One region of the Delftia sp. NA_296.1 genome, then DNA from elsewhere that is predicted to be linked to it. Evidence: predicted binding sites of a transcription regulator. Region 1 holds the regulator's gene; each other region holds the start of a gene.
What was found. Region 1 encodes LexA, which represses DNA repair genes until DNA is damaged. Its sites were predicted from a motif close to ACTGTATNNNNATACAGT; they were not measured.
Positions count from the first base shown of each region.

Region 2: recA (recombinase RecA) is a predicted target of LexA. The motif match lies at 2,453-2,470, and genes of this name have one in related genera.
Region 3: ACUTR7_RS11445 (putative DNA modification/repair radical SAM protein) is a predicted target of LexA. The motif match lies at 1,445-1,462, and genes of this name have one in related genera.
Region 4: ACUTR7_RS20430 (VRR-NUC domain-containing protein) is a predicted target of LexA. The motif match lies at 1,647-1,664, and genes of this name have one in related genera.

Region 1 is NZ_JBQZGF010000001.1:652,828-657,496, forward strand. It holds gene adk (adenylate kinase) at 224-880, shown strand; gene ACUTR7_RS03110 (asparaginase) at 973-1,962, opposite strand; gene lexA (transcriptional repressor LexA) at 2,061-2,735, shown strand; gene ACUTR7_RS03120 (hypothetical protein) at 2,988-3,320, shown strand; gene ACUTR7_RS03125 (sigma-70 family RNA polymerase sigma factor) at 3,575-4,051, shown strand; gene ACUTR7_RS03130 (FecR domain-containing protein) at 4,056-4,669, shown strand, end outside.
Region 2 is NZ_JBQZGF010000002.1:634,358-639,026, forward strand. It holds gene ACUTR7_RS07375 (sensor histidine kinase) at 1-984, opposite strand, end outside; gene ACUTR7_RS07380 (response regulator) at 1,079-1,753, opposite strand; gene ACUTR7_RS07385 (MarR family winged helix-turn-helix transcriptional regulator) at 1,853-2,353, opposite strand; gene recA (recombinase RecA) at 2,501-3,604, shown strand; gene recX (recombination regulator RecX) at 3,807-4,283, shown strand; gene yddG (aromatic amino acid DMT transporter YddG) at 4,280-4,669, opposite strand, start outside.
Region 3 is NZ_JBQZGF010000004.1:96,271-100,939, reverse strand. It holds gene ACUTR7_RS11450 (TIGR03915 family putative DNA repair protein) at 1-108, opposite strand, end outside; gene ACUTR7_RS11445 (putative DNA modification/repair radical SAM protein) at 124-1,443, opposite strand; gene ACUTR7_RS11440 (SWIM zinc finger family protein) at 1,921-3,366, shown strand; gene ACUTR7_RS11435 (DUF5691 domain-containing protein) at 3,363-4,669, shown strand, end outside.
Region 4 is NZ_JBQZGF010000008.1:211,223-215,891, reverse strand. It holds gene ACUTR7_RS20430 (VRR-NUC domain-containing protein) at 1-1,611, opposite strand, end outside; gene ACUTR7_RS20425 (SDR family NAD(P)-dependent oxidoreductase) at 1,721-2,533, opposite strand; gene ACUTR7_RS20420 (CocE/NonD family hydrolase) at 2,616-4,475, opposite strand; gene ACUTR7_RS20415 (Bug family tripartite tricarboxylate transporter substrate binding protein) at 4,487-4,669, opposite strand, start outside.

The sequences.
Region 1 (4,669 bases):
TGCCCGGCATCGCCATTCACAACACAACTGCACATGCGGTTTTGTCGGACAGCAAAACGCAGTTTTTGGAGATTGCACAGGCGACAGTTTTGCCCTCTGCGTGTAAGCCAGTGTTAGCCCTGTGCGTGCTATCCTTGCCCGCGACAAAAATATGACGCATGGACTGTCCGCCCCGGTGGGCCGATCCGGCAGACAAGAATTTCTACTCTCCTCAAGGACTTCCATGAAACTGATTTTGTTGGGCGCACCCGGCGCCGGCAAAGGCACGCAAGCCGCTTTCATCTGCCAGAAGTACGGCATCCCCCAGATTTCCACCGGTGACATGCTGCGTGCCGCCGTCAAGGCCGGAACGCCCCTGGGCCAACAGGCCAAGGCCGTGATGGACGCCGGCCAACTGGTCAGCGACGACCTGATCATCAATCTGGTCAAGGAACGCATCGCCCAGGCCGATTGCGCCAACGGCTTCCTGTTTGATGGATTTCCCCGCACCATTCCCCAGGCAGACGCCATGAAGGCCGCTGGCGTGAAGCTGGACTACGTGCTGGAGATCGACGTGCCCTTCGACGCCATCATCGAGCGCATGAGCGGCCGCCGTTCCCACCCCGCCTCGGGCCGCACCTACCACGTCAAGTTCAATCCGCCCAAGGTCGAAGGCCAGGACGACGTGACCGGCGAGCCGCTGGTGCAGCGCGAAGACGACAAGGAAGAAACCGTCAAGAAGCGCCTGGACGTCTACAGCAGCCAGACCCGCCCCCTGGTGGACTACTACCGCGCATGGGCCGAAAAGGAAGCCGCAGCGGCACCCAAGTACCGCGCCATCAGCGGCCTGGGCTCGGTCGAGGACATCACCCAACGCGCACTGGCTGCACTGGCTGAGTGATGCAGGCCATGTGCCGCAACGAAAAAAGCACCCGCCGGGTGCTTTTTTGTTGACCGCCGGCAACCGAAGAAATACCGGCGTCGCCGCCCGGCTCAATCGCGCGGCTGCGCTGCCAGCGCCAGCATCATCGCAATCCGGGCCTTTGCCACAGGCAGCTGCGCCAGATCGGCCTCTGCCGGGTTGGTCCCAAGGCCGGAGGCCACGGGCAGGCCTTCGGCACAGCGCGTGCCCCGCCAGATCCAGACGCCCTTGTCACGGGCACGCTGCAAGGCCGCTTCCATGCCTTCGTGAACCGTCGCATTGCCCGTGCCAGCCACGACGATGCCACGCACGCCTGCCGCCACCAGCGCATCCACGCCGCTGGCACGCGCCAAGGCGCCGCTGAACACCACCTCGACCCAGGGCAGCTCATCCAGCGCCAGCAGATCAGATGACATGGCCGCAGGCACCATGGCCCGCGCGGACGGCGCTGCGGGGGAGGACGGCGCATCGGGCACCAGCCAGCGCACACGCCCTTCCTCCACCAACGCCTGCGGCCCGCCTTCCACGGAGCGCATTGCCTGCAGCCGGTAGGGATGGACCTTCTGCACCTGGGCTGCCGCATGCACCTCGCCGCCTGCCACCACCCATACGCCACTGCGCCCGCCGCTGGCAGCCACGGTCACGGCATCGCGCAGATTCTGCGGTCCGTCTGCCAACAGGGCCGTGGCCGGGCGCATGGCGCAGGTCAACACAATGGGTTTGGTGGCCGGCAGCAGGCTGTTCAGCAGCCAGGCCGTCTCTTCCAGCGTGTCCGTTCCATGCGTGATCACCACGGCGCGTGTGTCCGCATCCTCCAGTGCCTGCGTGCAGGCGCGCAGCAACGCGCGCCACACGGGCCAGTCCATATCCTTGCTGTCCACCTGCGCGATCTGCTGCGTCTGCACGGGTCCCAGCGCCTGCTGCTCCAGGTCCGGCACGGCCTCCAGCAGCGACTGCACCGTGATCTGCCCGGCCTTGTACCCCACGCCCTGCGACTGCGAATCCGCCCGGCCGGCGATGGTCCCGCCCGTGCCCAGAATCACCAACTTTGACTGCCCCACTTGCACCTCTTGGAAAACTGGTTAAAAATACAGATACTGTATAAATCATCAGATGGCCTCCCAGCCTGCCATCTGCCCTCAAGGACCGGACGCACGCCATGCTCGACCATCCCAAGCTCACCGCCCGCCAGCAACAGATCCTGGACCTGATCCAGGCCGCCATCTCCCGCACGGGCGCGCCTCCCACCCGCGCGGAAATCGCCAACACGCTGGGCTTCAAGTCCGCCAACGCTGCCGAGGAACACCTGCAGGCCCTGGCCCGCAAAGGTGTGATCGAACTGGTCAGCGGCACCTCGCGCGGCATTCGCCTGCGTACCGACACCGTGCGCAACATCAATGCCGCGCGCGGCACCAGCTTCGGACTGCCGCTGTCGGCCCTGGCACCGCTGATGCTGCCCCTGGTGGGCCGCGTTGCGGCGGGCTCGCCCATTCTCGCGCAGGAACACATCGACCAAACCTATTCCGTCGAGCCCAGCCTGTTCCAGACGCGCCCCGACTATCTGCTGCGCGTGCGCGGCATGTCCATGCGCGACGCGGGCATCATGGACGGCGACCTGCTGGCCGTGCAGTCAGCACACGAAGCCCGCAACGGCCAGATCGTCGTGGCACGCCTGGGTGATGAAGTCACCGTCAAGCGCCTGCGCCGCACCACGCAGGGCGTGGAACTTCTGCCGGAAAACCCCGATTACCCGGTGATTCGCGTCGCCCCCGAAGAGGCCTTTGCCATTGAAGGCCTGGCCGTGGGGCTGATCCGCAACAGCATGTCCATGTAAGCCGGACTGGCGGCCCTTCTCAGGCCGCCTCACCCCATTTCACGCACCGCCCAGGTGGTAGGCGCGAAGCCTTGGAGCTTCGCCCTGGGCGGAGCTTTGCCCGCAAACCGCAATCCTGCCTGTGTCCATGCCTCTTTGAAACACGCCAACAGGAGTCGTCACATGGGATTCGCTCTGCCAACACTGTCTTCTTTTTCCTTCCTGCGCCTGGCACATGGCATCCGCCTGACTGCGACCGCCATGGAGTCGGCCATGCCTCTTGCACAAGCCCCTGCGTGCCAGCCATTACCTGCCGCAGCACCCGAGCCCGCCAACGTGATCTCTTTCAGCAAGGCACGCCGGCGCGGCCAGCAGCGCCGCGGCAAGGCCGCATGCGCTGCAGACCATGGAGATGCCCAGCTGATCCTGCCCTTGCTGCCGACGCAGCCCGCCCTGCAATCCGCGCCTGAGCAGCCTTCAGGCCTGCGCATCATCCAGCGGTCGCCGCAGGAGCAGCCGGAATGCCTGTTCATCTCCGGGCGAATGGCCGATGTCTGCGCTGCGCTGGAGCGCATGGAGGCACACGGCGGACCGGCAGCCAACTGAGGCCCGATGCAAGGTGTGCGACACACCTTGCACGACACAAACCTGGGCGGCGCGGACCGCGCGTCGCGCGAGAAATCGACCTGCGCAAAGCTGGTGCAGGCTGGCGCCCACCACTGCCCTGTAGCGCACATGCAACAAGTGGACGCCCTCTTTGCGGAAGGGGCGCCTGCCTGAAAGATAATTGATAAGCATTCTTATTATCTTTTGCAGTAGCGATTGCCACTGCGCCCGCCTCCTCCGCCCCAGCCTTCTCCGTGCACAGCCTCTACCAGAATCACCATCCCTGGCTGGAAAGCCTGCTGCGCAAACGCCTGGGAAACCGTGACGATGCCGCCGACCTGGCCCAGGACACCTTTGTGCGCCTGCTGCGCTCGCCCCTGCCGCAGCAGGACATCCGCGAACCCAGGCGCTACCTGGCCACCATCGCCCGGGGCCTGGTCGCCGACCTGTTTCGCCGCCGCACGCTGGAGCAGTCCTATCTGGACTATCTGGCCCAGTTGCCACAATCGCTGGCGCCTTCGCCCGAAGAGCAGGCCATCATCCAGCAGACCCTGCTGGATGTGGACCGCATGCTCCAGGGCCTTCCTCCCAAGGTTCGCGAAGCCTTTGTGCTGGCCCAGTTCGAGGAACTGAGCTACCCAGAGATCGCCGAGCGCCTGGGTGTATCGCTGCGCACCGTCAGCAACTACCTGACCCGGGCGATGGAGCATTGCTGCCTGGTCCTGGCATAGCCACATGGGCGAGAGACATCTGGAAGGCAACGACCGCCGCGCCTTGCATGAGGCCGCCGCCTGGCACGTGAAACTGCGCGGCGCCTCTGCCACAGCGGGCCTGCAACAGGACTGGCAGAAATGGCATGAGGCCGATCCCGCCCACCAGCGCGCCTGGCTGCGCGTGCAATCCGTCACCGCGCAACTGTCGCATCTGCCCGCACCCCTGGCGCGCCAGGCGCTGGGCCGTCGCGCCTCGCCCACCCGCCGCTCCGTGGTGCGCGGCGTGGCTCTGGGCCTGGGCAGCGGCGCCACGGCCTGGATGGCCTGGAAAGGCGCACCACTGGAAAGCTGGCAGGCCGGGCAGCGCACAGCCACAGGCGAGCGCCGAAACCTGACGCTGCCCGACGGCTCCCTGGTGGCCCTGGATACGGCCACCGCCTTGGACACCGTTTTTGACGACCGCCAGCGCCTGCTGCGCCTGCACCGTGGCCGCATCCTCATCGCCACCGAGCCCGACGCGCTGGGCCGCCCCTTCAGCGTGCAGACCCCGCAAGGCCACGTACTGGCCCTGGGCACGCGCTTCACGGTCCATCTTGCGGACGATGGCCTGTGCCATGTCACCGTGCAGGAAAAGGC
Region 2 (4,669 bases), on a different contig from region 1:
GGCCAGGCCGCGGCCCACGCCGGCGCTCTCGGCGCGCGCCAGCGCCAGCAACTGGTTCACCGTGTGCGTGGCGCGAATGCTGGAGCGCGCAATCTGTGCCAGGGACTGCCGCAACTCCTCCGTGCTCACGCCCTCGCGCTGGGCCAGTTCGGCCTGCATGCGCAGCCCGGCCAGCGGTGTCTTGAGCTGGTGGGCCGCGTCGGCCAGAAAGCGCTTTTGCGTGGCCAGCGAATCACCGAGCCGGCCCAGCAGATCGTTGACCGAGTCCACCAGCGGCACGACTTCCAGCGGCACGTCCTTGTGGTTGATGGGCGAGAGGTCCTCGGGCCGGCGCGCGCGGATGCGCTCCTCCAGCCGGTGCAGCGGCTTGATGCCGCGAGCCAGCGCCAGCCACACCAGCAAGGCGGCCAGCGGCAGGATGACGAACTGGGGCAGCATCACGCCCTTGATGATTTCCGTGGCCAGCACGCTGCGCTTTTCGCGCGTTTCGGCCACCTGGACCAGGGCCTGGGGCTCGTCGGGCAGGGGCATGCGCACCCAGACATGGGCCACGCGCAGGTCAATGCCGCGAAACTCCGCATCGCGCAGTTGCACGGCCCCGCCGGTCGGTGCACCGCCGGGCGATAGATCGCCGGATGGCGGATCGTCGGACTCGGGCGGCAGCGGCAGATCGCGCTCGCCGGCCAGGTACTCGCCCTTGACGCCCAGCACCTGGAAATACACGGTGTCCGACTCGTCGGCGCGCAGGATCTCGCTGGCCGATTGCGGCAGGTTGAACAGCACCTTGCCCTGCTGCACCATCACCAGCTGCGCCAGCGCCTGGGCGTTGTACTCCAGCGCGCGATCGAACGGCTTGTTGGCCAGGCCCTGGGCCACCAGCCAGGTCAGCGCCAGGCTCACGGGCCACAGCAGCAGCAGCGGCGTGAGCATCCAGTCAAGGATCTCGCCGAACAGTGAGCGCTGTTCACGCTGGAAGATTTTCATCGGCGGGCAGCCCTCACGACGGGTTCACGGCCCCGTGGCATCCGCCACTATGCGCAGGCAAGCCAACCCGGGCCTGACAGCCAGGGCAGCGGCCTCAGGAAGCGATCTTCTCAAGGCAGTAGCCCAGGCCGCGCACGGTGGCGATGCGGATGGGGCCGCGCTCTATCTTCTTGCGCAGGCGGTGGATATAGACCTCGATGGCGTTGTTGCTGACCTCGTCGCCCCATTCGCACAGGCGCTCGACCAACTGGTCCTTGCTGACCAGCCGGCCCGCACGCTGCAGCAGCACTTCCAGCAGGCCCAGCTCGCGCGCCGACAGCTCGACCATCTTGCCGTCGATGGTGGCCACGCGGCCGGCCTGGTCGTACACCAGGGGGCCGTGCTTGATGGTGCTGCTGGCGCCACCCATACCGCGCCGCGTGAGCGCGCGCACACGCGCCTCCAGCTCGGACAGCGCAAACGGCTTGGCCATGTAGTCGTCGGCGCCGTAGTCCAGCCCCTGCACGCGCTCTTCCACGCTGTCGGCCGCCGTGAGGATGAGCACCGGCAGCGCATCGCCCCGGCCGCGCAGCTTCTTGAGCACTTCGAGCCCGTGCATCTTGGGCAGGCCCAGGTCCAGGATGAGCAGGTCGAACTCGCTGCTGGTCATCAGCGCGGTATCGGCCTCGCTGCCGTTGGCCACATGGCTGACCACGGCGCCCGAGCCGCGCAGGCTGCGCAGCAGACCATCGGCCAGGACCTGGTCGTCTTCGGCAATCAGAATGCGCATGGGGTTGTCTCCTGAAATACAGACGCGCTCTGGATGTTGGAAATGCGCGTCTTTGATTCCTAGGATTCTAGGATGCGCCCCGCCCCACGGGCAGGGACCTTACCCGAGTGAGCCGCCGCCCGCATAGGCCTCCAGCCCCAGCGCCACCACGGTGGCGATGTCGTCGCCGACTTCCTCGCGGAACTCGGCCTCGGCCTGGGACACGGCGTCATGGAAGGCCTGCAGCCATGCCAGGCCCGCAGGCGTGAAGCGGATGCGGCGTGCGCGCGCATCGCGCTCGTCGCTTTCGCGCGTGACCAGGCCCCAGGCCTCGCACTGGGCCACCAGGTCGCCCATGGACTGCTTGGTCATGCCAGCGCGCTCGGCCAGGTCGGTGAGCCTGTCGCCAGCCAGCGACAGATGCCGCGTGATGTGGATGTGGGCCGCACCCACCTTGTCGCGCGCCGCAAGATTGGACAGCGCCAGCGGAACCTCCACATCGCGCGCCATGAGCTGCAGCACACGCGCGTCGAACCGCCGCATGGCATGGCCGAGCAGGCGGCCCAGGTGGGTCTGGCGCCAGGCGTCGGCGGGCGGCGTGACGGGGGAAAACTCACTCATGGATGCATTGTGGAGGTAAATCCAACAAGTCAGGAAAACTGACTAAAAACACCAACAAAACAAACCAACAAGCCCATAAACTACTGTTCAAGCATCCAGCCTGAATGCAAATACAGAGCTGAAACCCCAGCCAACCCAGGAGTCCGCATGAACACCGCCGTCACCACCGCCAACAGTGAAAAAGCCAAGGCCCTGCAGGCCGCACTCGCCCAGATCGAAAAGCAGTTCGGCAAGGGCACGATCATGCGCCTGGGTGAAGGCGAAGCCATCCAGGACATCCAGGTCGTCTCCACCGGCTCGCTGGGCCTGGACATCGCCCTGGGCGTGGGCGGCCTGCCCCGTGGCCGCGTGATCGAGATCTACGGCCCTGAATCCTCGGGCAAGACCACGCTGACGCTGCAGGTCATCGCCGAAATGCAAAAGCAGGGCGGCACCTGCGCCTTCATCGACGCCGAGCACGCACTGGACACCAGCTACGCCCAGAAGCTGGGCGTGAACCTCAACGAAGTGCTGATCAGCCAGCCCGATACCGGCGAGCAGGCCCTGGAAATCGTGGACAGCCTGGTGCGCTCGGGCGCCGTGGACATGATCGTCGTGGACTCGGTGGCCGCCCTCACACCCCGGGCCGAAATCGAAGGCGAGATGGGCGACCAGTTGCCCGGCCTGCAGGCCCGCCTGATGAGCCAGGCGCTGCGCAAGCTGACAGCCACCATCAAGAAGACCAACTGCATGGTCATCTTCATCAACCAGATCCGCATGAAGATCGGCGTGATGTTCGGCAGCCCCGAAACCACCACGGGCGGCAATGCGCTGAAGTTCTACGCCTCGGTCCGCCTGGACATCCGCCGCACCGGCACCATCAAGAAGGGCGACGAGGCCATCGGCAACGAGACCAAGGTCAAGGTCGTCAAGAACAAGGTCTCGCCTCCGTTCAAGACCGCCGAGTTCGACATCCTCTTCGGTGAAGGCATCTCGCGCGAAGGTGAAATCCTGGACATGGGCGTCAACGCCAAGATCCTCGACAAGTCGGGCGCCTGGTATGCCTACAACGGCGAGAAGATCGGCCAGGGCCGCGACAACGCCCGCGAATTCCTGCGCGAGAACAGCGGCCTAGCCGTGGAGATCGAGAACAAGGTGCGCGACAGCCTGGGCATCGCCCTGCTGCCCACGGCCGGTGGCGATGCCCCCGAAGCCAAGGCCGCCAAGGCGGGCAAGGCCAAGGCCGACAAGGACGGCGTGATCGAAGCCTGAGCGGCCTGACCCCTCACTGCAGGCGCCGCCGCGCCTGCACACACTGTGTTTGCCATCTTGGCGCAGGCTCACGTCTGCGCCTTTTTTATCGCCGGGACGCCCCAAGGCAAAAAAGCGGCCCCCTTGGGGGGCAGCGGACCTTGCGCAGCAAGGGGAGCGTGGGGGCCTTTTTTATTCGGGACGATTCAGGAGACATTGCCGCATGGGATTCGCCAAGCTGTCGCTCAAGGGCCGGGCGCTCAAGCTGCTGGGCCAGCGCGAACATTCACGGCTGGAGCTGGAACGCAAGCTCGCCCCCCATGTGGAGGAAGGCGAAGACCTGGGCGCCATGCTCGACGCGCTGGAGCAGCGCGGCTTCATCAGTGCCCAGCGCGTGGCCGAATCCGTGCTGCACCGCAAGGCCGCGCGCTTTGGCACGGCACGCGTGGTGCAGGAGTTGCGCAACAAGGGACTGGACGACGGCCTGGTACGCGCCGCCGCAGAGCAACTGCGCGCCACCGAACTGCAGCGCGCCCTTGCCGTATGGCGCCAGCGCTTCGGCGCACCACCGGCCACACCGCAGGAACGACTCAAGCAGATGCGCTTTCTGGCTGCGCGCGGTTTTGGTGGAGAAATTGCGAGCAAGGTGCTGCGGGGGCGCAGCGAAGACTGGGACGCAGGAGCAGAGGACGAAGGCTAATCTGCGCGCCGGGTCGCACCCCAGCACACCAGCGACCCCACGGTCACCAGCACCACGCCCTGCCAGAATCCCCAGCCCGGCTGCACCTGCAGCCAGGCACTGGCCAGCAGCGCCGAGAACACGGGCGTGAAGTACGAGGCGGCAGCCATCACGGCCAGATGCCCGTGCTGTATGCCGTGCTCCCAGCAGCTGTAGCCCAGGGCGGTGAGCCCGCCCACGGCCAGCAATTGCAGCACCACGGTGCCCGACCATTGCATGCCGCCTTCACCGCCCAGCCACAGCCATTTGATCCACAACGCCAGCGCAGTCCATATCAGGAAAAGGCCCACAGCATTGTGGCCACCGCCCCAGCGCCGCGCAGCCAGCGAATAGCAGGGCCACAGCAG
Region 3 (4,669 bases), on a different contig from region 1:
CACCAGAGCGGGGTCGGCGCCATGGGCCAGCAGCGCCCGGCAGGCTGCGCGAAAGCCGGGCCAGTCGTCGGGGCTGTCGAGTTCAATGGTGAGAGCCTGTGCTTGCATGGCGTGCTCCAGGTTCTAGAACAGGCTGGCCTGCACCGCGCTTTGCACGCGCATGCCGCTGTGCCGTGCCTGGGCCTGGCTGGCCTGCGACTGCGCGATCAGCCGGGTGCGCAGCGCGGCCGAGTCGGTCTCGCCCAGCAGGGGCCGGTGGCCGTCGATCAGCACGAAGGGCAGGGCCTTTTGCACGGGGGCGCGCAGCCGCAGCAGATCGTCCAGCCGCAGCCTGCGCACGCGGCGCGCCGCCAGCAGGCGGTCCACCGTCTGCGTGCCCAGGCCCGGCACGCGCAGCAGCAGGCTGCGCGGCGCACGGTTGAGGTCCACGGGGAACTGCTGTCGGTTGGCCAGTGCCCAGGCCAGCTTGGGGTCGATCTCCAGGTCCAGCATGCCGTGGCGGCTGGCCGCCGCGATCTCGCCCGCCCCGTAGCCGTAAAAGCGCATCAGCCAGTCGGCCTGGTAGAGCCGGTGCTCGCGCATGAGGGGCGGCGCCTGCGGCGGCAGATCGCGCGAGGCATCGGGAATGGGGCTGAAGGCCGAGTAGTACACGCGGCGCAGGCCGTAGCCCGCATACAGCGTGTGGCTGGATTCGAGGATGTCGGCATCGGTTGCGCGGTCGGCGCCCACGATCATCTGCGTGCTCTGCCCGCCCGGCGCAAAGCGCGGCACGGCGGCGCGCTGCGCGGGCGCGCCGGGCAGGGACTGCGCCTGGCGCTGCTCGCGCGTGGCCGCGCGCCAGGCCTGCACATGCCGGTCCACGCCCTGCATGGCCTGGCGTATGCGCTGTCCATCCTTTTCAGGCGCGAACTGCGCCAGGCCGCTGGCCGTGGGCAGTTCCACATTGATGCTCAGGCGGTCGGCATGGCGGCCTGCCTGGGCCAGCAATTCGGGGGCGGCATCCGGGATGGTCTTCAGATGGATGTAGCCGCGAAAGTCATGCTCCTCGCGCAGGCGGCGCGCCACCTCCACCAGTTGCTCCATGGTGTAGTCGCTGGAGCGGATGATGCCGCTGGACAGGAACAGCCCCTCGATGCAGTTGCGCCGGTAGAAGTCCAGCGTCAACTGCACCACCTCGGCCACCGTGAAGCGGGCGCGCTGCACGTTGGAGCTCTTGCGGTTGATGCAGTAGCGGCAGTCGAAGATGCAGACATTGGTCAGCAGGATCTTGAGCAGCGAGATGCAGCGCCCGTCGGGCGCATAGCTGTGGCAGATGCCCATGCCGGTGACCGAGCCCATGCCCTTGCCGTCCAGCGAGTCGCGCCCCTGCGATCCGCTGGAGGCGCAACTGGCGTCGTACTTGGCGGCGTCGGCGAGGATGAAAAGTTTGCGTTGCAGCTCCATGGCTGTATAAATATACAGTATATTTGCCTGGCAGTCCGGTTTTCTGAGAGCCCATCCCCCAGCCAGGGTCTGGTCCGGCCTTGCCTGGCTGCGGGTCGAACGCACTGTCGGGCTATCGCAATGGCCAGCGGATGGCAATGGTTGCCAGTGCAATGGAATGAAACCGTTTTCAGTGCGGAATGAGTGCTCGCTTCCAATGGGTGGCGATGTGCATCGCAGGAAATGGTGAATGCGTGTTTTCTGCGTCTTTCGCAATGCCTGAAGGCTGGCATGGCTTGGTGCCATCAATGCACGAGCTGATATAGCGCAGCTGGCTGCGCGCCATGGGGGTTTCCCATTCATGGGAGAGAGGTTTGGTGTTGTTGTGAATTGTTTCAAATTGCCGATAACTATTGCTGATAGGCTTTCGGGTTTGCCGGGCAGTGCCGTTTCATTCAATGCGCCCGGCGATGACAAACACTTGGAGAGGGAGCTTCGGTGTCGCGTGTATTAGGAACAGAGAGCGAAGTGCTGGCGCTGTCGCCGGACGCCTCATCCAGCAAGGCCGCCAAGGGCCTGCAATCGCCCGCCAAATGGCCCGCCATGGGCGCCAATGACGTGGCGGTCTGGGGTGAATGCCAGGGCAGCGGCAGCAAGCCCTACCAGACCCAGGTGGACCTGTCGGGGCCTTCCTTCAAATGCTCTTGCCCCAGCCGCAAATTCCCCTGCAAGCACGGGCTGGCGCTGATGCTGATGCGTGCCGGCGGGCAAGTCCCCGAAGGCGGTGATCCGCCCGCCTGGGTGCAGACCTGGCTGGACAGCCGCCAGGAAAAGGCCGAGAAGAAAGAGGCAAAGGCTGCCGCCGCAGCGGCCGAGCCGCCACCCGATCCCGAGGTCGCGGCCAAACAGCAGGCCAGGCGCGAGGACAAGCGCTGGGACAAGGTCGAAGCCGGCCTGCAGGAACTGTCGCTGTGGATGCAGGACATGGTGCGTGCTGGCCTGGCCAACCAGGCCAGCGACACGCAGATGCGCCAGCGCTGGAACAACATGGCCGCGCGCATGGTCGATGCGCAGGCCACCGGCATGGCGGCGCGCATCAAGGATTGCAGGGATCTGGTGGACAGCCACCGAGACTGGCCGCGCGACATGCTGGTGCAGCTGGGCCACTGGCAGTTGATCATCGACGCCGTGCGCCGCCGCGAATCGCTCAGCCCCGAGGTCAAGGCCGACGTGATGGCCGCGCTGGGCTGGCCCATGGACAAGGCCGAGGTGCAGGCCAGGGGCCAACTGGTCGAGGACGAATGGCTGGTGGCCGGCCTGCGCATGATCGAGCGCGAAGGCCGGCTCATGGAGCGGCGCGTCTGGCTGCAGGGCCAGCGCACGGGGCGCATGGCCCTGGTGCTGGACTATGCGCAGGGCGGGCGCGGTTTTGAATCGGCCTGGGTGCCGGGCCATCGCTACGGCTGCGCGCTGAATTTCTATCCGGGCCATGCGCCGCTGCGCGCCATTGCGGCCAATGGCAACGGGCCTGCGCTGCCTGCCGATGGCGCCAGCCCGCTGGCCACATCGGCCGTGGGCGACGTCCTGCAACTGCTGGGCCAGCGCATTGCCGCCAACCCGCTGCAGGCCACGCAGCCGCTTTGCCAGGACCGGCTGCGGCTGGTGCCCGCCCAGGGCCAGTGGTTCGCGGCCTGGCCCCAAGCGCCGGATGCATCGCCGGCCGCCCCTGGCACGGCGGCGCCAGTGCAGCCCGTTCCCGTGGCGATTGACGATGCCGAGGCCTGGCGCCTGCTGGCGCTCAGCGGCGGTGCGCCCATGCAGCTGTTTGGCGAATGGGAGCCCGGCCCGGCCGTGGGCCGCTGGCGGCTGCTGAGCGCCTGGCAGGCCCGCGAGGGTGAAACCGCCCAGCAATGTATCTGGCAGAACCAGGGTGATCCGGTATGAGCAACGCACAACTTTGGGCTGCGCTGCAGCAATCGGCCATGGTCGGCTCGGACCGGCTGGCCGTGCCGCCTGCGCTGGCTTCGGGCGTGGACCCGTCCGCAAGCGGGTCGCAGCAGGCCGTGCAGGCCGCGCTGCTGCCCCGCGCTGATGTGGCCGGTGACTCGCCCGCCCAGCAACTGCTGCGCGCCAGCGCCGTGGCGGCCGTGTTCGAGCGGGCCGGCTGGCAGCCTGGCGCGCAGGTGCGCCTGACGGCACCGCTGGCCGTGCCGGCCGCCGCGCCTGCGGAGTCGCGCACCGCGCCTGCCGATGCGCGCCTGCACACCCTGATGGGCGACGTGCTCAAGGACGGCCCGTTCGAGCTGCAGGCCTCCATGCTGCGCACCCTGGACCAGGCCGGCCAGCGCCTGCCCCACGATCTGCTGGTGCCTGCGCTGGAGCAGGGCCGCCAGTCCGTGGAACTGCGCCAGTGGCTGGCCCCCGTGCTGGGCGAGCGCGGACGCTGGCTGGGCGCGCTCAACCCGCAATGGAGCTATGCCAGCGGCGTGGAGGAAACCGCCGACCCCGAACTGGTCTGGCAGGAGGGCTCGGTGGAGCAGCGCGTGGCCCTGCTGCGCAGCGAGCGCGCAACCGATGCCGCCAAGGCCCGCACGCGGCTGGAAGGCAGTCTGAAGGAGCTGGGCGCCAAGGAGCGCCTGCCCCTGGTCCAGGCCCTGGCCGTGGGGCTGGGCATGGACGATGAGCCGCTGCTCGAAAAACTGCTGTCCGACCGCAGCAAGGAGATCCGCGAGAACGCCGCGCAAATGCTCTCGTGTCTGCCGGACAGCGCGCACAGCCAGCGCGTCATGGGCTGGATGCAGTCCATGCTGCAGCAGGACGACAAGGGCCAGTGGATCGTGGAGCCTCCCGAAGAAGGCCTCAAGGAATGGGAGCGCGACGGCATCACGCTCAAGCCCGACGCCTACCACCGTGGCGGCAAGAAGGCCTGGCTGCTGGAGCAGATGGTGCAGCTCACGCCCGTGTCCTTCTGGACCCGCGCCCTGGGCCTGACGCCCCTGGAAGTGATGGAGTGGAGCCGGCGCAGCGACTGGAAATCCTCACTGCGCCAGGGCTGGGTGCGGGCCCTGCAATACCAGTTGGACGTGGAATGGATCGATGCCGCCCAGACCATGGGCCGCGACATGCGCCACGACGCGCTCCTGCCCGCCCTCATGGCCCGGTTGTCCCGCGAGGAACGCGAGTCCCGCTGGATTGCCCAGTTCGAGCGCGACAGGCACAAGCTCATCGATGCCATCGAGGGCATGTC
Region 4 (4,669 bases), on a different contig from region 1:
CTCGGCACAGTACTGCAGCCAGCGGATCTGGTTGTCCTGCAGCTTGTCGCCGGGGGCCTTGGCCTCGACCAGTTCGTAGCGGCGCTCGGCCGGCCAGAAACGCACCAGATCGGGAAAGCCCGTGCGGTTGGCCTGCACGTCGCGCAGCAACCGCGCAAAGAACAGCTTGAGGTGGGCGGCCGGAATGCAGTCCAGCGCCAGCGCCAGCAGCGGCGCGCTCAGCGTACCCCAGAACACGAAGGGCGACTGCAGGCCCTGCTTGTCGGCATGGCGCTGCACGATGACCTCGCGCCAGCTGCCATCGTCCAGATGCGCCAGGCATTCCTCGAACAAGGCTGCGCGGCGCTGCACGAAGTCGGGCGCGGACAGGTCGGCCGGGCCGCTCTGGAAGGGGTGGAAGAAGGCTCCCGGCAGCGGCGCGAAGATGGCCGGCCAGCACAGTAGGCCGAACAGCGAGTTGATGAGCGCGTTCTCCACATAGAACACCGGCGCGGCGTCGCTGTGCCAATGGTCGCGCAGTACGTATTCGACCGATGCGGGCCGCGCCGGCAGCTCCAGCTCCACGTCCATGCGCATCTGCGCCACCACGGGCGCCAGCGCCGCCGCACGCCCGCGTGCGCCCTGCCCCAGGCTGCGGCGCAGGCGCGGCAGCATGCGCGCCACGCGCTGCAGCTCCTCGTCGCTCTCGGGCTGGGCCTGGGCGGCCTGGGCCAGCGCCATGGCATCGGCAAAGCGCTCCATGCGCTCGTACACGCGCATGCGCCGGTGGCGGGCGCCGGGGTAGCGGCTTTGCGCATAGGCCTGCTCGGCACGCTCCCAGTCCTGCATGCGCTCGCAGGCCTGGCCTATGCGCAGCAGCACCTTGGCGCGGCGCTGCTCCAGCCAGGCATTGCCGCTGGCGCAGCAGGCCACCTGCTGCAGCAGCGCATCGATCTCCACGCCCTCATCCAGCGCCGCGCGGAAGGCCTGCAGGGCCAGGTAGCCATCGACATCGGCACGCGACTGGAAGGCCCGCGACGCCGCATCGAAGGCCACGGCCTCGTAGCGGAACACGCCCAGGTCGGCCAGCACGAATTCCGACCAGTCCTGGTAGAGATTGCCGAAGAACATCAGCCGAAAGCGCTCGCACAGCGCGCCCACCATCACGCGCCAGGCGGCTTCGCCGGCTCCGACGCCCTGGGGCTGCCATTGCGCATAGGGCCTGGGCGCCTCATGCAGGGGCTGCAGGGCCTGCAAAAGCTCGGCCTTGCGCAGGCCTGAGTGAATGGGTGCGCCGGCGAACAGCTGCAGCAGCTCGGGCTTGGTGTGCAGCGCAAACAGCTCCTCCAGCGCCATGGGGTGGCCCGCGTCCAGCCAGCCCAGCTCCAGCAGGGGCGCGGCTGCCTCGGCAATTCCGGGAATCTCTTCGTACACCAGCTTGCCGGCCCGAAACCACGGCCCGCGCCGCATCAGCAAACGCACCATCAGCGCCTGCGAGGGCTGGGGCAGCTGTATGAACCGGGTGAGGAATGCCTGCTCGGGCGCGTCCAGCAGATCGCCGTAACGCTGGCCAATCCAGTCCAGCGCGCGCTGGAAGTTGTGCAGGTAGTAGAAGCGGTGGGGAGGGAGCATGGGCCTGGCAGATCGGGCAGCCAGGCCGCTCGAAAACTGTATCTTTATACAGTCATCATATCAAACCCGGTAGTGCTCACTTCGCGCAACGGACTTGCCCCGGGCAGGCTCATCCGGCCAGGAAGCCGCCATCGGTCGCCAGGCAGTGCCCGACCACAAAGGCCGCCTCGTCCGACATCAGCCAGACGACGGCCGTGGCCACCTCCTGCGGATGGCCCATGCGCCGCAGCGGCAGGCCCGCCGCCACGGCATGCATGTCGGCAATGCCCGAGCCCAGCATCATGTCCGTGACCACGCGGCCAGGGGCAACGGCATTGATGCGGATGCCGCGCGGCGCGTACTCCATGGCGGCGGCGCGGGTCAGCGACAGGGCCGCCGCCTTGGAGGCGCCGTACAGCGACAGGCCCGGGTTGGGATTGCGTATGCCGCTGACGCTGGTGTTGTTCACGATGGTGCCGCCGCCCGTGGCCAGCATGGCCGCCAGTTCATGGCGCATGGCGTGGAAGACCGCACGCACATTCGTATCGAAGACCTGGGAGAAGACCGCGTCATCCTGCTCGGCCAGCGCGGCGCGCCGCTCCTGGAAGCCCGCATTGTTGAAGGCCGCGTCCAGCCGCCCGAAGCGCGCCACGGCCTGCTCCACCACCGCCGCCATGTCCTCCTGCCGCGTTGCATCGCAGGCCAGGAAAAGGCCGTCCGCCCCCCGCTGCCGGATTTCCTGCTCCAGCTCCAGGCCCAGCTCACGGCGGCGCCCCGTGACCACCACGGCGGCGGCGCCCTCCTCGGCCATGCGCAGGGCGGTGGCCCGGCCTATGCCGCTGGTGGCACCCACCACCAGGCAGACACGCCCCCGGAGCCGCCCCGATGGTGCAAGGGCCGGCAGGGGGCCGGCCAGTTCCAACTGACGCTGCTGCATGTCCATGGCGATGTTCCTTCGCAATTTGGTTGCATGGTACAACCAAATTGCGAAACATGCCAGGCAGCCAAACCCGCGTGTTCCCCGCCTAGACCGCCACAACCGGCAGCACGATGCGCGAGGCATGGCAGCCACCCAGGTGCAGGCTGTTGACCGCCACCTGCATGGGTCCTGCACTGCCCTCGGGCGCGCCGGTGTTGGGGTTCACGTCGAAGCGCGGGAAGTTGCTGCTGGAGATGTCCAGGCGGATGCGGTGGCCCTTGCGGAACAGGTTGGAGGTGGGCATGGGCTCGATGGTGATGGCCACCACCTCGCCGGGCGTCATCAGCTCGGGCTGCTCCCAAGAGTTGCGGTAGCGGCAGCGCAGGATGCCGTCGGTGATGTTCATCGCATAGCCCTGCGGATGGTCGGCGCTGGGCGGGTACTGGTCGATGAGCTTGGCGGTGAAGTCCGTGTCGGGCGCGGACGAGGACACCTGCAGCTCGATGGTGATGGTGCCCGTGACCTCCAGGTCTTGCTGCAGCGGCTCGGTCTGGAACACCAGCACGTCGCCGCGCTCGGACAGCGGGCCGTGGGGCGGGCGGGCGGCGAAGGTGTTCTCGTGCGTGGTCTGGTCGTAGGCGCCTGCGAACATCAGCGGCTCGCCCGAGGTGATGGAGCCGCCCAGGGTGGGCACGGGGCAGGCAGGGTCGAAGCGGTAGCTGCGCACGCCCGGCTGCGGCGCGGGCTCGCGGGCCAGCCTGCCGTCGGCATGCAGGTGCCAGGCCGTGGGCTGCGTGCCGGGCACGGGCCAGTGGTCGGCGCTGCGCCAGGCCCCGCCGTGGTCCAGCCGGCCCTGGGCCGTGCGCGCGCCCGATCCGCCGCCCATGCGGAAGTAGCGCACGGCGGCTTGCTGGCGCGCGGGCATGGGCCGGCCCTTGAGCCAGTGGTCGAACCAGGCCAGGCGCATGGCCACGTAGTCGTCGGCCAGTGCGCCGTCGAGCACGGCATCGGGCCCGAAATCCACATCGCCCGCATGCGGGACGCTGCGCTCGCCATGGGTCCAGGGGCCCAGCACCATGCGGACCCGGCCATCGCCGCGCGACAGGCCCATGTAGTTGTCCGTGGTGGTCTGCGCATACGGGTCCCACCAGCCGCACATCAGCATCACGGCCAGGCCGTCGAAGGCGCCGTAGTGGCCGGCGGCGTACAGCTCGGGCTGGCGCCAGTAGTCGTCAAAGCTGCCGCGCTCCCACTGGCTGAACAGGTAGTCCTCGTACTCGGGCGCCCACTGCAGCGGAGAGTCGCCGCGCGACCAGGGCAGGCGCAGGCACCACTGGCCGATGTCGGCCTGCTCCAGCGCCTGGCGCGCTGCGGGCTCCAGGTGGTTGCTGCCGCTGCGCGCATTGCGCAGGGCCCAGACGGCCTGCTTCAGCTCGAAGGCACCGCCGTGGCGTATGCCGCCCCGGTAGGCATTCGCAAAGCCGCCGCATTCCAGGAACATGGCCTTGAGGCCCGGCGGCCTTTGCGTGGCCAGCGCAGTCTGCGTGTGCGCGGCGTAGGACAGGCCGTAGGTGCCCACGCTGCCGTTGCACCAGGGCTGCTCCATGATCCATTGCAGGGTGTCGGCGCCATCGTGGGCCTCGCCCAGATATTTGGTGAACTGGCCTTCGGAGCCGAAGCGGCCCCGGCAATCCTGCACGACCACGGCATAGCCTTCGCGCGCAAAGCGGGCCGCCACCTCGCCGCGGCGCATGGGAAGGGGGTTGGCCGCGCTGCGCTCGCGGCGCGTTTCCTCGTTCTTGCCGTAGGGCGTGCGCTCCAGCAGCACGGGCAGCGGGCCGGGATGGTGGGGGCCGAGGTTCTCGGGCAGATACAGGTCGGTGGCCAGGCGCACGCCATCGCGCATGGGCACGGTGAGGCTGTGGCGGACCACGCCGCCCAGCTCGGTGATTGATGTGTTGCTCATGCTGCTGGCGCTCAGTCGAGCTTGAGGTTGCGTTCCTTGACCAGCTTGGCCCAGCGCGCCGTGTCTTCCTGCATGAAGCGCGCCAGCTCCTGGGGCGTGGTGGGCGCGGGCTCGGCGCCCTGCGCCTCCAGAGACTTGGCCACTTCACGGTCCTGCAGCGAGCGCACCAGCGCGGCATTGACCTTGGCCACCAC